Regions from separate parts of the Streptomyces sp. NBC_01314 genome, predicted to be linked through region 1. Evidence: riboswitches for the same ligand, from Rfam matches in the RefSeq annotation. Region 1 holds a riboswitch; the other holds the start of a gene.

Region 1 (7,717 bases):
CCCTGTTCCCGCTCTCCGGTGTCTTCCTGCTCGGCGGCCTCGGCCCCGCGCCCGGCACCAAGCTGCGCCACACCACCTGGGCCAAGGGCAAGAAGCTCGTCAACATGAACACCAACGAGCCGCTGCGTCCCTCGGACGTCGCGGTGGGGTCGCTGACCTTCGCCATGCCGGACGGCCTGAGCGAGCACGACCACGACTTCCAGAAGAACATCGCCAAGGACGCCCTGATGATCGTCCGGATCCAGCCGGACGACTTCAAGGACAAGCGCGAGCTGGAGTGGTCCCACGAGGGCATCGTGGCGTTCTCGAAGATCTGCACCCACGTGGGCTGCCCGATCTCCCTGTACGAGCAGCAGACGCACCACGTGCTCTGCCCCTGCCACCAGTCCACCTTCGACCTCGCCGACGGCGGCCGGGTCATCTTCGGCCCCGCGGGTCACGCCCTGCCGCAGCTGAGGATCACCGTCGGGGAAGACGGCTACCTCCAAGCGGTCGGCGACTTCGAAGAGCCCGTCGGTCCTGCCTTCTGGGAGCGCGGATGAGCACTACGAGCACCACCACCGACGCGCGCGACAAGCGCGAGAAGGCACCGGCCGGCGAGCGCGTCGCCGACTGGGCCGACGGACGGCTTGGGATCTACTCCCTGGCCAAGGCCAACATGCGCAAGATCTTCCCCGACCACTGGTCGTTCATGCTGGGCGAGATCTGCCTCTACAGCTTCATCATCATCATCCTCACGGGTGTGTACCTGACGCTGTTCTTCCACCCGTCGATGAACGAGGTGGAGTACCACGGCAGCTACGTCCCGCTGCAGGGTCAGCTGATGTCCGAGGCGTTCAACTCGACCATGCACATCTCCTTCGAGGTGCGCGGTGGTCTGCTGATCCGGCAGATCCACCACTGGGCCGCGTTGGTCTTCCTCGCCGGCATGTTCGTGCACATGATGCGCGTGTTCTTCACGGGTGCGTTCCGCAAGCCGCGTGAGGTCAACTGGCTGTTCGGCTTCCTGCTGTTCGTCCTGGGCATGTTCACCGGCTTCACCGGTTACTCGCTCCCGGACGACCTGCTCTCCGGCACCGGTGTCCGCTTCATGGAGGGCGCGGTCCTGTCCGTGCCGATCGTCGGCACGTACCTGTCGTTCTTCCTCTTCGGCGGAGAGTTCCCGGGCGGCGACTTCGTGGCCCGCTTCTACTCGGTCCACATCCTGCTGCTGCCGGGCATCATGCTCGGCCTCGTGGTGGCGCACCTGATCCTGGTCTTCTACCACAAGCACACGCAGTACGCGGGCCCCGGAAAGACGAACAAGAACGTCGTCGGCATGCCGCTGCTCCCCGTGTACATGGCGAAGGCCGGAGGCTTCTTCTTCCTGGTCTTCGGTGTCATCGCGGTCATCTCGGCGATCGCCACGATCAACCCGATCTGGACCATGGGTCCCTACCGGCCGGACCAGGTGTCGACCGGCGCCCAGCCCGACTGGTACATGGGCTTCTCCGAGGGCCTGATCCGTGTCATGCCGGGCTGGGAGATCAACCTCTGGGGTCACACGCTCGTCCTGGGCGTGTTCATCCCGCTGATCATCTTCCCGCTGGTCCTGGTCGCGATCGCCGTCTACCCGTTCATCGAGTCCTGGGTCACCGGCGACAAGCGCGAGCACCACATCCTGGACCGCCCGCGCAACGCCCCGACCCGTACGGCCTTCGGCGTCGCGTGGATCACCTGGTACATGGTCCTGCTGATCGGTGGTGGAAACGACCTCTGGGCGACCCACTTCCACCTGTCGATCAACTCGATCACCTGGTTCGTCCGGATCGCGTTCTTCGTGGCCCCGGTCGTCGCGTTCATCGTCACCAAGCGCATCTGCCTCGGCCTGCAGCGCCGGGACAGGGACAAGATCCTGCACGGTCGCGAGACCGGCATCATCAAGCGCCTGCCGCACGGTGAGTTCATCGAGGTCCACGAGCCGCTCAGCCAGGAGCAGCTGCACACGCTCACGGCGCACGAGCAGTACGCGCCGGCCGAGATCGGTGCCGCGGTCGACGAGAACGGTGTCGCCCGCAAGACCACGCCCCTCGGCAAGCTCCGCGCCAAGCTGAGCAAGGGCTACTACGGCGAGGACAGCCAGATCGCCAAGCCCACCGTCGAGGAGTACAAGGAGATCACGAGCGGCCACGGCCACCACTGATCGCTTCGCTTCGCCGCACCACGGTCGAAGGGCCCCTGTCCGATCTTCGGACGGGGGCCCTTCGCCGTGCTCCGACCTGGATAGGGTGGGCGCATCAGTGATTTCACGGTCCGCGTGGCATTCCCTGCCCGCGGCTGAGACACCCCGGAGCGGCTATGAGCGCTGTGACCCCCGCTGGAGGCGACACCGCGGCGGGCCGTTCCTGGCCCGCGGTGCTGAACGCGCTGCTGTCCGGGCAGGACCAGGACGCCGGCGCCACGTTCTGGGCGATGGACCAGATCATGCGCGGCGAGGCGACGGACGCGCAGATCGCCGGGTTCGTCGTGGCACTGCGGGCCAAGGGGGAGACGGTCGACGAGATCACCGGACTTGTCGAGGCGCTGTACGAGCACGCCAATGTGATCGAGGTGGCGGGGAAGACCGTCGACATCGTCGGTACGGGCGGTGACGGCGCGAAGACGGTCAACATCTCCACGATGTCGTCGATCGTCGTCGCCGGTACGGGCGCGAAGGTCGTCAAGCACGGCAACCGGGCCGCGTCGTCGGCGTCCGGGGCGTCCGATGTGCTGGAGAAGCTGGGCGTCAATCTGGAACTGACGCCGAAGCGGGTGGCCGAGGTCGCCGAGGAGGCCGGGATCACCTTCTGCTTCGCCGTGAAGTTCCATCCGGCGTTGCGTCATGTGGCCGCCGCGCGAGGGCAGTTGGGCATCCGGACGGTCTTCAACGCGCTCGGGCCGCTGGCCAACCCGGCGAAGGTGCGAGCCCAGGCGGTCGGTGTCGCCGATCCGCGGATGGCGCCCATCATGGCGGGCGTCTTCGCCGAGCGGGGCAACTCGTCGCTGGTCTTCCGGGGCGACGACGGACTCGACGAGCTGACGACGACGGCCACGTCACGGGTGTGGGTCGTCCGGGACGGCAAGGTCACCGAGGAGGCCTTCGATCCCCGTGACGTGGGCCTGGAGATGGTGCCCGTGGAGGCGTTGCGGGGGGCTGACGCGTCGTACAACGCGGATGTCGCGCGACGGTTGCTGGGCGGGGAGACGGGGCCGGTGCGGGACGCGGTGCTGTTGAACTCGGCGGCGGCGTTGGTGGCCCTTGAGCCGGGGACGACTTCTCTGGCGGAGCAGCTGCGGGTCGGGATGGCGAAGGCCGCGGAGTCGATCGACTCGGGGGCGGCCCTGCGGGTTCTCGAACGATGGGTCGCGGCGACCAACGCGTAGCGACTGCCGATGGGTGGGGCTTCTCGCGCCTCTGAAGGGCCCGCAGGCCCTTCAGGGGCGCGGGGAACTGCGCGAACACCCCAACTCACCTGTACTCGCCCCACGGAGCCGTACCCCCGAGCTGCTGGGCGCCCTCATCCCGTCATCCGGACAGAAGTTGCGGCGTGGCGATCACTTCAGTACGTTCCTGTTCAGGTCATGAGTGACAGCCCAAAGCCCCGGCTGGCTGTCCGGCAACCCTCCTTCCGTGGCGGGGTGCCCCGGGTGAAGACCGGGTCGTAGGCAGCGAGGTCTACGGCAAGCGCGGTTTCGAGGGAGTCTTCCGTGAGCAAGCGAATGCGATAGGGCCGCCGAGCCCCGCCTCCGCGCACCCTTTTCTCTTCTTCCGCATGCCCTCCTTCGGCATGCCCCTCACGGGAGTTCGCCATGTCTGTCTCCACTGTTGCCGCCGACCAGTCCGTTTGTGCCCCGCTGCCCGTTCTGGGCCGGGATGTCACCGTCCCGCTCGTCACCGGCGGGGAAGTCACCTACGCCGCCCTCGACTACGCGGCCAGCGCCCCCGCCCTGCAGCGCGTGTGGGACGACGTGGCGGCGTACGCGCCCTACTACGGCAGCGTCCACCGCGGCGCCGGCTACCTCTCCCAGCTGTCGACCGACCTCTTCGAGAACGCCCGCAGGACCGTCGCGGAGTTCCTCGACTGCCGGACCGACGACCAGCTGATCTTCACCCGCTCGACGACGGACTCCCTGAACCTCCTGGCCCAGGCACTCCCCGCCGACTGCCAGGTCTTCGTCTTCGAGACCGAGCACCACGCCTCGCTGCTGCCCTGGCGGAACGCGCGGGTGACGTACCTGGACGCGCCGCGTACGCACCAGGAGGCCGTGGCCACCCTGGAGACCGCGCTGGCCGACCGCGACCCGAACGGGCCGGCGCTGGTGTGTGTCACCGGTGCCTCCAACGTCACCGGGGAGATCTGGCCGGTGGGTGAGCTGTCCGCCGTCGCGCACGCGCACGGCGCGCGGATCGTGCTCGACGCGGCCCAGCTCGCACCCCACCACTCCGTCTCCGTAAGGGAGTTGGACGTGGACTGGGTCGCCTTCTCGGGGCACAAGCTGTACGCCCCGTTCGGGGCCGGCGTGCTCGCCGGGCGCGCCGACTGGCTGCGCGAAGCCGACCCCTACCTCGCGGGCGGCGGCGCCTCCCGCAAGGTGACCCGGCGTACGGACGGGGGCGTGGACGTCGAGTGGCACGAGACCGCCGCCCGCCACGAGGCCGGCTCGCCGAACGTCATCGGCGCCTACTCCATCGCCTCCGCCTGCAGGGCCCTCACCGAGGCCGGGTTCGACACGCTGGTCGCCAGGGAGCGGTATCTGATCGACGCCGTACGGGCCGGACTCGCCGAGGTGCCCGAGGTGCGGATCCTCTCCCTCTTCGGGGACGACGCCCCGCGCGTCGGCGTCCTCTCCTTCGTCGTCGAGGGCTGGAACAGCTCCCACTTCGCCGCCGCGCTCTCCGCCGAGTACGGCATCGGCGTACGCGACGGGCTCTTCTGCGCCCACCCCCTCGTCCGCACCCTCCTCGGCAGCGACCCGCAGACCCAGGGCGAGTGCGGCGCCCCCGAGGCCGCGCCCGGCGAGCGGTCCCTCAACGCGATCCGGGTGAGCTTCGGCGCGGGCACCCCCGACGAGCACGTGGAGCGGTTCGTGGGCGCGGTGAAGGAGCTCGTGCGGGACGGCGCGCAGTGGAACTACCGTACGGAGGACGGCCGTTGCGTCCCGGCGGTCTGACCCCGCCGCCGGACCCGGCCGCGCGGGGAGCCAGGTCCTGCCGATCGGATCAGGCCTGGGCCGCGGGGCGTGGCACGCACTCCGCCCACTGTCTGAACGGTGCCTGAACGGCGTGGGGGGACCCTGGCCGCGTTCGCGCGGGAGGTACCCCCACCGCCCCGCTCACCGGCGGTCATCAGGCGGCGCAGCCCGAAACCGGCATGATCCGAACGCCAGGCTTCAGCCGTCCAGCCCGATGGCGAAGGCGGCCTCGAGGTCGTGCTGCGAGTAGGCGCGGAACGCGACATGCGTGTCCGTCCCCAGCACCCCCGGAATCTTGCTGATGCGGCCGGGGATCACGTCCGCGAGGTCCTCGTGCTCCTTCACCCGGACCATGGCGACCAGATCGTACGTACCGGTCACGGAGAACACCTCGGTCACGGATTCGATCGCGGCGATCGACTCCGCGATCTCCGGAATCCGGTCCACGCTGGTCTTGATGAGCACGATCGCGGTGATCACGGCTGTTTCTCTCCCTCGGGGGCCGGAGCTGGGACGTTCTCTGAGGCGTCCGCTGGCGCAGTCACTCTAGCCCTACGCCCATAACGCCCCCACGCGTAGGCGAACCCCAGTCCGAACCCCACCAGATGCGCCAGATAGGCGACGCCCGGCCCCGAGGTCTGCCGCCCCGCGGCCAGCCACTGCAGGCTCACCCAGAACGGCAGGGTCACCCACGCCGGAAACCGCAGTGGGAGGAAGAGGAGGAACGGCAGGAGGCTCGTCACCCGCGCCCCGGGGAACAGGAAGAGGAACGAGCCGAGGACCGCGGAGATCGCCCCCGACGCGCCGACCAGCGACTGCGGCGACCCGGCGTGTGCCGCCGCGTACGCCACCAGCGCGAGATAGCCGCAGCCCACGTAGAAGAGGGCGAACTCCACATGACCCATGCGTTCCTCGGCCATCGCCCCGAAGACGAAGAGGAAGAGCATGTTGCCGAGGAGGTGCAGCCAGCTGCCGTGGACGAACAGTGCGGTGAGGGGGGTGAGCGCGGCGCGCGGGGTGCCGCCGAAGAGTCCGTCGGGGACGACACCCCAGCGGCGGAAGTACGCCCGCTGCGCGGCGAGCAGCTCGTCCCCGGTGCCGTACACGGGGTTGAAGCCGGCCGCCGGTCCGATCAGGAAGATCGCACAGCAGACGGCGATCAGCCCGTATGTCACCGGTGCCGACTCGTTTCGTACGGCCCGCGCGGCCGAGGTGCTCCACTTGCCGATCACTAACAGAGCATGACGTAACAGGACTCACCGGCACAGACCGCCTCGCCGCCGGTCACGGACGGCCTCGCCGCCGGGGGCAATCGGCGGCGCCGCCGCAGGCGAACGGGCGTCCGGTACCGGTCAGGCCGTAGGGTTACGAGCCATACGCACCGGTACGCCGGCGCTTCACCGAGACTGGAAGAAGGAAGAGCAGCCACGATGACGGTTCCCCTGCCGACGGACACGACCCGCTGGCGCTGCACGCTCTGTGGCAACCTCACGCGGTTCGACGTGACCCGCTCGTCGAAGGTCGTCGAGTACGTTCACCTCGATCTCGCCGGGCAGCCCAAGGTCGAGGAGCGCGACGTGGTCAGTGAGACCATCGAGTCGGTGCGCTGCCGCTGGTGCAACGCCGTGGACCAGGTGGAACTCGTGGACAGGCCGGGCGCCGGCTCCTGAGGACGGGGGTCCCCCCGCTCGAGCGAAGTCGAGAGTGGGGAGGGCCCCGCTGAGAAATGGGGTGTGACGGATGGTGGAGAGCGCAGGCGGGGGGCCGGGCGACGGTACCGCTGAGGTGCTCGACCGTCCGCTGCCCGAGGGCGTCCGCAAGCGGGTCGTGCAGATCGTCTCCGACGGCTTCGGCGGACTGACCGTCGCCGAACTGCCCGCACAGCTCAGGCAGTATGCCCGGTTCACCCCGAATCGCCGGGTGAGGTTCGCCGGGAACGCGATGGCGGCCGCCGTGGAGAGCGACACGCTGTTCAGACAGCGGATCGGGGAGCGGTTCCGGGAGGCCCACCCGGAGCTGGCCGGCGCCCTCGACACGGGCGCGCCGCCCCCGGCCGCGGATCCGCTGGACGTGGCGGCCGCGGCCTACGTGCTGCGCCCCACGGGCTGGGTGAAGCTGGTCGCCGCCGCCGGTGAGGAGGCCCTGCGGGCGGACGCCGAGCGGGTCGACGAGGAGAGCCGGGCCGAGCTGGAGCGGCTGCGGGAACAGCTCGCCGAGGCCCGCGGCCATACGAAGGCCGAGACGGAACGGCTGCGCGCGGAGCTGGAGTCGGTCAAGAAGGAGGCCGATTCGATGCACCGCAAGCTCCGGGCCGCCCTCAGCGACGTCAAGCGTGGCGAGGCCGCCCTGCGCAAGCTGCACGCCGAGATGGAGACCGTACGCGCCGAGAGCCACGCCCAGGTGTCCGCCGCCGAGAGCGAGAGCCGGCGGGTCAAGGCCCGGCTCGGTGAGGCGGAGGCCGCCCTGGAGGCCGCCCGGCGGGCCGCCCGCGAGGGCCGCAGCGTCG
Region 2 (7,717 bases), 2.2 Mb from region 1:
GCAGGTCCTTGACGTTGGTGACCTTGGAGTTGGCGATGAGGATGTAGGGGTCCTCGAGCACGGCCTCCATGCGCTCCATGTCGGTCGCGAAGTACGCCGAGATGTAGCCCTTGTCGAAGCGCATGCCCTCGGTGAGCTCAAGCTCCAGACCGAAGGTCTGCGACTCCTCGACGGTGATGACGCCTTCCTTGCCGACCTTGTCCATCGCCTCGGCGATGAGCTCGCCGATCTGGGTGTCGGCGGCGGAGATGGAGGCCGTGGAGGCGATCTGCTCCTTGGTCTCGACCTCCTTGGCCTGGTCGAGCAGCGCACCGGAGACGGCCTCGACGGCCTTCTCGATGCCGCGCTTCAGGGCCATCGGGTTGGCACCCGCGGCGACGTTGCGCAGGCCTTCGCGGACCAGCGCCTGGGCCAGGACGGTCGCGGTCGTCGTGCCGTCACCGGCTACGTCGTCCGTCTTCTTCGCGACTTCCTTGACCAGCTCGGCGCCGATCTTCTCGTACGGGTCCTCGAGCTCGATCTCCTTGGCGATGGAGACACCATCGTTGGTGATCGTGGGGGCGCCCCACTTCTTCTCGAGGACGACGTTGCGGCCCTTGGGGCCGAGCGTCACCTTGACGGCGTCCGCGAGCTGGTTCATGCCGCGCTCGAGGCCGCGCCGTGCCTCCTCGTCGAACGCGATGATCTTGGCCATGTGAAGTGGTCCTCCCGGACAGGGGGTGGATTTCTCCGGACCGTGCTGGCGCCCGCGACGGACGGCTCGCCGACCTCGTGGTTCCTTGCCCCACATGGCCTGCGGGCCTCACCGACCCGATCCTCATTGTCACTCTCACCTTCAGAGTGCTAACGCCAATGATTAGCACTCGGCATGGTCGAGTGCAAGCGCCTCTCGATGATCCGCAGGTGAACGCGCCCCCTCACCCCCGTGCGCGACCCCCCGCGCGACCCCGCCCCGGACCCGTCGGTGACCGCACGCGGACCGGACGCGGACGGGCACGGACGGGCACGGACGGGCACGGACCAGCCACCGGCCGCACACACAGGAGGGCTCGCACCCCCTGTACGGGGTGCGAGCCCTCCCATGAAGAACGAAGAACGTCGCTGCGTTAAACCCGGCGCGTTACTTCAGCCGACCGCGAGTCGGACCATGTCCGCCTGCGGCCCCTTCTGGCCTTGCGAGATCTCGAACTCGACCCGCTGGCCCTCTTCCAGGGTGCGGTAACCGTCCATCTGAATCGCGCTGTAGTGGACGAATACATCCGCACCACCGTCGACCGCGATGAAGCCGTACCCCTTCTCCGCGTTGAACCACTTGACGGTGCCCTGAGCCATGCCTAACTCCCCTATTACTGGCCCTTGCACAGATCCACACTTCGCGGATCCGGGTCAGACCTCACCCCCCAACGGTTGGGGGTGTGCGCCGGAACGCGTCGACCGCGGCCGAATGTATCTGTCCAACTGCCCTCTGCAACAGGTCAATCGGACGAGAATTCTGGACACGACCGGTCGGGAATGTACGAACAATTCGCCTGAATTCAGGGCAAGTCGGGCCCCACAAAAGGGAAGAAGTACGCAAAAGGCATACACACTTTGGCTACTTCATATAGGGCGCTCGGCTCGATCGGATATGCGCCCGGCATGAAATCAGTAGGGCGATCGGACCGGCTTCCCCAACTGTACCGTGCTCAACCATAGAGAATTGCCCCCTCCGCTTCTCTCGCGGAGGGGGCAATTCGATGAACTCTCGGTAATCGAAGTTACCGACGGTTACTACCGACCGGTACTGATCGGCGGTCAGCCACCGGCGACCGCGGGAATGATCGACACGCCCGCGCCGTCCGGCGTGACCGTCTCCAGCCCCTGCTCGAACCGGACATCGTCGTCATTCACGTACACATTCACGAACCGCCGCAACTTGCCCTGATCATCCAGAACCCGGGCGGCGATCCCGTTGTGGTTCTTCTCCAGATCGGCGATGACCTCGGCGAGAGTCGCACCTTCGGCACTCACCTCGGCCTTACCGCCGGTGTAGGTACGAAGGATGGTGGGGATACGGACGTTGACGCTCATGACTTACGACCTCCGGTCGGGTGCAGCGCCTCTTCAGGGGCGCGGGGCTGTGCCGGCCCTTCAGGGGCGCGGGGCTGTGCTGGATGTGCGGCTACCGCCGCGTGGGCGCGACCAGCCCCCACGGACCCGCAGACGAACGACTACCGGGCCTTACGCGAGACCGGCCGCACGGAACGAATCAAGGCTGGGCCGAATGGTCGCGGTCAGTCCCGTCCCGGCCACCGCGTCGAGCGTCTTCAGGCCATCACCGGTGTTGAGAACGACCGTGGTCAGCGTCGGGTCGAGAAGCCCGTCCTCGATCAGCTTCTTCGCCACCCCGACGGTCACCCCGCCGGCGGTCTCCGCGAAGATCCCCTCCGTCCGCGCGAGCAGCTTGATCGCCTCGACGACCTGCTCGTCCGTCACGTCCTCCACGGCCCCACCGGTCCGCCGCGCGATGTCGAGCACGTACGGCCCGTCCGCCGGGTTGCCGATCGCGAGCGACTTGGCGATCGTGTTCGGCTTCTGGGGCCGCACCACGTCGTGTCCGGCCTTGAAGGCCACCGACACCGGCGAGCACCCCTCCGCCTGCGCACCGAAGATCTTGTACGGCTTGTCCTCGACGAGCCCGAGCTTGATCAGCTCCTGCAGCCCCTTGTCGATCTTCGTGAGCTGCGACCCGGAGGCGATCGGCACGACCAGCTGGTCGGGCAGCTGCCAGCCGAGCTGCTCGCAGATCTCGTACGCCAGGGTCTTGGAGCCCTCCGCGTAGTACGGCCGCAGGTTGACGTTCACGAAACCCCAGCCCTCACCGGCCGGGTCGCCGATCAGCTCGGAGCAGAAGCGGTTCACGTCGTCGTAGTTGCCCTCGATACCGACGAGCTCGCCGCCGTAGATGGCGGCCATGACGACCTTGCCCTGCTCCAGGTCGTGCGGGATGAACACGCAGGACCGCAGACCGGCGCGGGCGGCGGCGGCGCCGACGGCGCCGGCCAGGTTGCCCGTGGAGGAGCAGGAGAGGGTGGTGAAGCCGAACGCGCGGGCCGCCTCCAGCGCCTGGGCGACGACGCGGTCCTTGAAGGAGTGCGTCGGGTTGCCGGAGTCGTCCTTGATGAAGAGCTTGCCGGTGTCGACGCCGAGCGCGGCCGCCAGGTTGTCGGCCTTGACGAGGTGGGTCCAGCCGGGGTTGATGTTCGGCTTGGTGGCCACGTCGGCCGGGACGGGCAGCAGGGGCGCGTACCGCCAGATGTTCGCGGGGCCCGACTCGATCCGCTTGCGCAGCTCTTCCGTGTCGTAGGCGGAGTAGTCGTACGCGATCTCCAGCGGCCCGAAACACTCCTCACAGGCGAAGACCGGGCCGAGCGGAACGCGGTGACCGCACTCGCGGCAGCTCAGGGCGGCGGCGGGGCCGAGGTCTACTGTGGAGGGGGAATCGGTGGTGCTTGCAACAGTCTGCGCAGCCATGGAGGGGAGGCCCTTTCTCCTCATCTTCCTCACGACGCACTTCGCCGTGAGACGGATTTGGCACCTTCCCGAGCCGGGAGCCTCACCACGACAACGTGGTCAGACCGGCTGGAGGGTTGCCGGGGCTTCATCGGGCCGTATCCCTCTGCCCCTCTGGATGAGCGGTATTTGGTTGTATACGCGGACGAGCACCGACATGCGATGGTCACCAGCGTTGTCCAAGACTGTAACCGAAGGCCAGGACAGTTGAGAGAGCAGTCCGAACCGCGAGATGAACGCAGAGGAGCCGCGCACTGTGCTGAAGGAAGTCGAGCGCTGGCTGAGCACCCGCTCCTGGTCCATGGCCGACCGACCGCTCCACAAGATCATGGCCGCGAAACGAGCCGGCGGCCAGTCGGTCAGTGTCGTCCTGCCCGCGCTGAACGAGGAGGAGACGGTCGGCGACATCGTCGCGATCATCCGTCATGACCTCATGCGGCAGGTCCCGCTCGTCGACGAGATAGTGGTCGTCGACTCCGGCTCGACCGACCGGACGTCCGAGGTCGCGGCGGCGGCCGGGGCCAAGGTCGTCCACCGCGACGCGATCCTGCCCCGCATCCCGGCGGTGCCCGGCAAGGGCGAGGTCCTGTGGCGCTCCCTGCTCGTCACGACGGGCGACATCGTCTGCTTCATCGACGCGGACCTCAAGGAGTTCTCGTCCGACTTCGTCTCCGGGATCGTCGGCCCGCTGCTCACGGACCCCGGTGTCGACCTCGTCAAGGCGATGTACGACCGCCCCCTCGGCTCCGCCGCCGGCCAAGGCGGCCGTGTGACGGAACTCATGGCCCGCCCCCTCCTCAACATGCACTGGCCCCAGCTGGCCGGCTTCGTCCAGCCGCTCGGCGGCGAGTACGCGGCCCGCCGCTCCCTCCTGGAACAGCTCCCGTTCCCCGTCGGCTACGGCGTGGAGCTGGGCATGCTGGTCGACGCGCTGCATCTGGTCGGCCTCGACGCCCTGTCCCAGGTCGACGTGGGCGTCCGCAAACACCGCCACCAGGACGGGCAGGCGCTGGGCCGCATGTCCGCGGCGATCTACCGCACGGCTCAGCTCCGACTGGCCCGCGGCCACCTGATCCGCCCCGTCCTGACACAGTTCGAACGGGGGCGGGAGGGGTTCGTGCCCCGGACGTACTCGGTGGACCTGGAGGAGCGGCAGCCGATGGTGGAGATCGCGGAGTACGCGGAGCGCAAGGCCGCGTGAGGGGGTGGGGGGTTCGGTTCGTGGGCGGGTTCGGGTCCGGTGGGGACTGGTCTTTCAGGGGCGCGGGGAACTGCGCGAGAAGCCCCACCGGACCCGCACCCGCCACACCACCCTCACCCCCACCCCCCATAGGCACTCCTGTATACGGCCGAGCCGCACGTTTGACCGCCGAACCCCCGGGCTAGGTTGAGCCCTATGGCATCAACGCACGGCGCGGCCCGGGTCCTGGTCGCGTCCAACCGGGGACCCGTCACCTACACGCTGGACGAGAAGACCGGCGACCTCACCTCCAAGCGAGGCGGAGGCGGCCTCGTGTCCGGCCTCTCCGCGATCGACCCGGCCTCCGGCGCCGTCTGGGTGTGCTCCGCGCTGGGCGACGGCGACCGCGAGGCCGTACGACGCGGCGTCGCCGAGCCCGGCGTGCGCATGCTGGACATCCCCGCCGACGTACACCACGACGCCTACAACGGCGTGGCCAACTCCACGCTCTGGTTCGTGCACCACATGCTCTACCAGACCCCGCTGGAGCCCGTCTTCGACGCGGAGTTCCGGCGCCAGTGGGCGGCATACGAGACGTACAACCGCGCCTTCGCCGAGGGGCTCGCCCAGGAGGCGGCGGACGGCGCGGCCGTACTGGTCCAGGACTACCACCTGGTCCTGGTCCCGCGCATGCTGCGCGAACTCCGCCCCGACCTGCGGATCGGCCACTTCTCGCACACCCCGTGGGCACCCGTCGACTACTTCCGGCTGCTCCCCGACGACATCGCCGCGCAGGTGCTCGACGGCATCCTCGGCGCCGACCGGGCCGCGTTCCTCACCCAGCGGTGGGCGGACGCGTTCACCGAGTGCTGTCGCGCCGTCCTGGGCCCCGGCAACCCGTCCGGCACCCGGATCGGCGTGCACGGCCTGGGCGCCGACGCGGACTTCCTGCGGGCCCGCGCCCACCAGCCGGACGTCGAGGACCGCATCGCCCTGCTGCGGGAGCAGATCGGTACGGCCCCGGACGGCACCCCGCGCCGCACGATCGTCCGCGTCGACCGCACGGAACTCTCCAAGAACATCGTGCGCGGCCTGCACGCCTACCGGCAGCTCCTCGACGACCAGCCGTCCTGGCGCGAGCGCGTCGTGCACGTCGCCTTCGCGTACCCGTCGCGGCAGGACCTCGCGGTGTACCGGGACTACATGGCCGAGGTCCAGCGGGTCGCGGACGACATCAACGAGCGGTACGGGACGCCGGGCTGGACCCCGGTCATCCTCCATCTGAAGGACGACTTCGCACGGTCCCTGGCGGCGTACCGGCTCGCGGACGTGGCCCTGGTGAACCCCATCCGGGACGGCATGAACCTCGTCGCCAAGGAGGTCCCGGTCATCACCGACGAAGGATGCGCGCTCGTGCTGTCGCGGGAGGCCGGGGCGTACGAGGAACTGGGCGACGACGCGCTGGTGGTGAACCCCTACGACGTGGTGGCCACGGCGCGGGCGTTGCACGAGGCGCTGCGCATGCCGGCGGCCGAGCGGGCGGAGCGGACGAAGCGGTTGGCTGCGGCGGCCACGGCGCTGCCGCCTACGCAGTGGTTCCTGGATCAGTTGCGCGCGTTGGAGGGGTGAGGGGGCGCCGAGTAGCTCGGGGGAGCTGTTTGGGGGCGGGTGCGGGATCGTCGTGGCTGATCGCGCAGTTCCCCGCGCCCCTGACAGAACTTGGCGCGCCCCCTCGCTATACGTGCTCGGCGATGGCTGCCAGCAGGTGTACGACCCCCGCCGGGCCGTCGACCACCAGGTCCGCTCTCTCCGACAGCTCCGTGACCTCTGTGCTGCCGCTGCAGACCAGGAGGCCGGGGGTGCCCTCCGTGCGGAGTTTCTCGATGGTGGCGAAGGCGGGGAGGTCGCCGAGGTCGTCGCCGGCGTAGAGGACGCATTCGGCGGCGGTCTCCGTCAGGTAGTCGCGGAGGGCGACGCCCTTGTCCATGCCCGGAGGGCGGAGTTCGAGGACCAGACGGCCGGGTTCGACGATGAGGCCGTGGCGGGCGGCGAGATCGGCGAGCGGGGCGCGCAGCGCTTCGAAGGCGGCCTGGGGGTCGGTGGCGCGGCGGGTGTGGACGGCAAGCGCCCGGCCCTTCTCCTCGGTCCAGGTGCCCTGCCACGCGCCGACGCTGTCGAGGAAGCCGGGCAGCTCCGCGCGGACCGCCGCGACACCTGGGTGCGGGGCGGGAGCGCTGACCGTGCCGGTGACGGCGTCCCAGCGTTCGGCGCCGTAGTGGCCGAGGACGACGAGGTGCTCCAGACCGGGGACGCCGGCGAAGCCGCCGTGCCGGACGGCGACACCGGCCGGGCGGCCGGTCACCACGGCGACGGAGGCGACCTTGGGGGCGAGTGCGGCGAGTGCGGCGACCGCGTCGGGGTGGGCGCGGGCCTGTTCGGGGTCGGGGACGATCGGGGCGAGCGTGCCGTCGAAGTCCAGCGCGATCACCGTACGGCCGGGACGGTCGAGGATCGCGTCCAGCGCGTCCCGCCCGGCCGGGGTCACGGGTGTCGGCAAGGTGGCCTTGGGGTTCTCTGCGTCCTTGTGGCTGCCCATGCCTCCGACCCTATCCGTCATCGCTCTGCCCGGCGTGCCTCCCGAACTCTCCGCAGCCGGTTCACGGTGACCGGGTCGTGGGCGAGGGCACGCGGGTCGTCGAGCAGGGCGTTGAGCAGTTGGTAGTAGCGCACGGGAGCGAGACCGAGCCGCTCCCGAATGGCCCGTTCCTTGGCCCCGGGCCCCGCCCAGCCCTGCCGCTCCACGGCGAGGATCGCCTGTTCACGGGCCGCCAGCTCTTCCATGCGACGACGGTAACGGACGGGTGTGACATTCGGCCGCGGGCGAGTGGGGCTTCTCGCGCAGTTCCCCGCGCCCCTGAAAAGCAGGGGCTGCGCCCCTCACTCCTCCCGGTCCGCAACCGCCGCCGTCTGCTGCAACTGCTCCAG

Evidence for each region. Region 1 has a riboswitch for S-adenosylmethionine ahead of OG622_RS36395 (aminotransferase class V-fold PLP-dependent enzyme). Riboswitches for the same ligand answer to the same signal wherever they lie in the genome.
Region 2: linked by a shared signal. The riboswitch ahead of thrC (threonine synthase) and the one ahead of OG622_RS36395 (aminotransferase class V-fold PLP-dependent enzyme) in region 1 are both predicted to bind S-adenosylmethionine.

What each region holds. Positions count from the first base shown of each region.
Region 1 covers NZ_CP108394.1:8,286,076-8,293,792, forward strand. Annotated here, with positions in the region: gene OG622_RS36380 (Rieske 2Fe-2S domain-containing protein) at 1-542, shown strand, start outside; gene OG622_RS36385 (cytochrome bc complex cytochrome b subunit) at 539-2,182, shown strand; gene trpD (anthranilate phosphoribosyltransferase) at 2,338-3,402, shown strand; SAM riboswitch class IV at 3,597-3,712, shown strand; gene OG622_RS36395 (aminotransferase class V-fold PLP-dependent enzyme) at 3,829-5,190, shown strand; gene OG622_RS36400 (Lrp/AsnC family transcriptional regulator) at 5,410-5,691, opposite strand; gene OG622_RS36405 (rhomboid family intramembrane serine protease) at 5,688-6,443, opposite strand; gene OG622_RS36410 (hypothetical protein) at 6,642-6,881, shown strand; gene OG622_RS36415 (NYN domain-containing protein) at 6,952-7,717, shown strand, end outside.
Region 2 covers NZ_CP108394.1:6,094,895-6,102,611, reverse strand. Annotated here, with positions in the region: gene groL (chaperonin GroEL) at 1-694, opposite strand, end outside; gene OG622_RS26810 (cold-shock protein) at 1,126-1,332, opposite strand; gene OG622_RS26805 (MoaD/ThiS family protein) at 1,795-2,070, opposite strand; gene thrC (threonine synthase) at 2,221-3,513, opposite strand; SAM riboswitch class I at 3,531-3,677, opposite strand; gene OG622_RS26795 (glucosyl-3-phosphoglycerate synthase) at 3,809-4,753, shown strand; gene OG622_RS26790 (trehalose-6-phosphate synthase) at 4,949-6,361, shown strand; gene otsB (trehalose-phosphatase) at 6,468-7,328, opposite strand; gene OG622_RS26780 (DUF3263 domain-containing protein) at 7,346-7,573, opposite strand; gene OG622_RS26775 (extracellular solute-binding protein) at 7,670-7,717, opposite strand, start outside.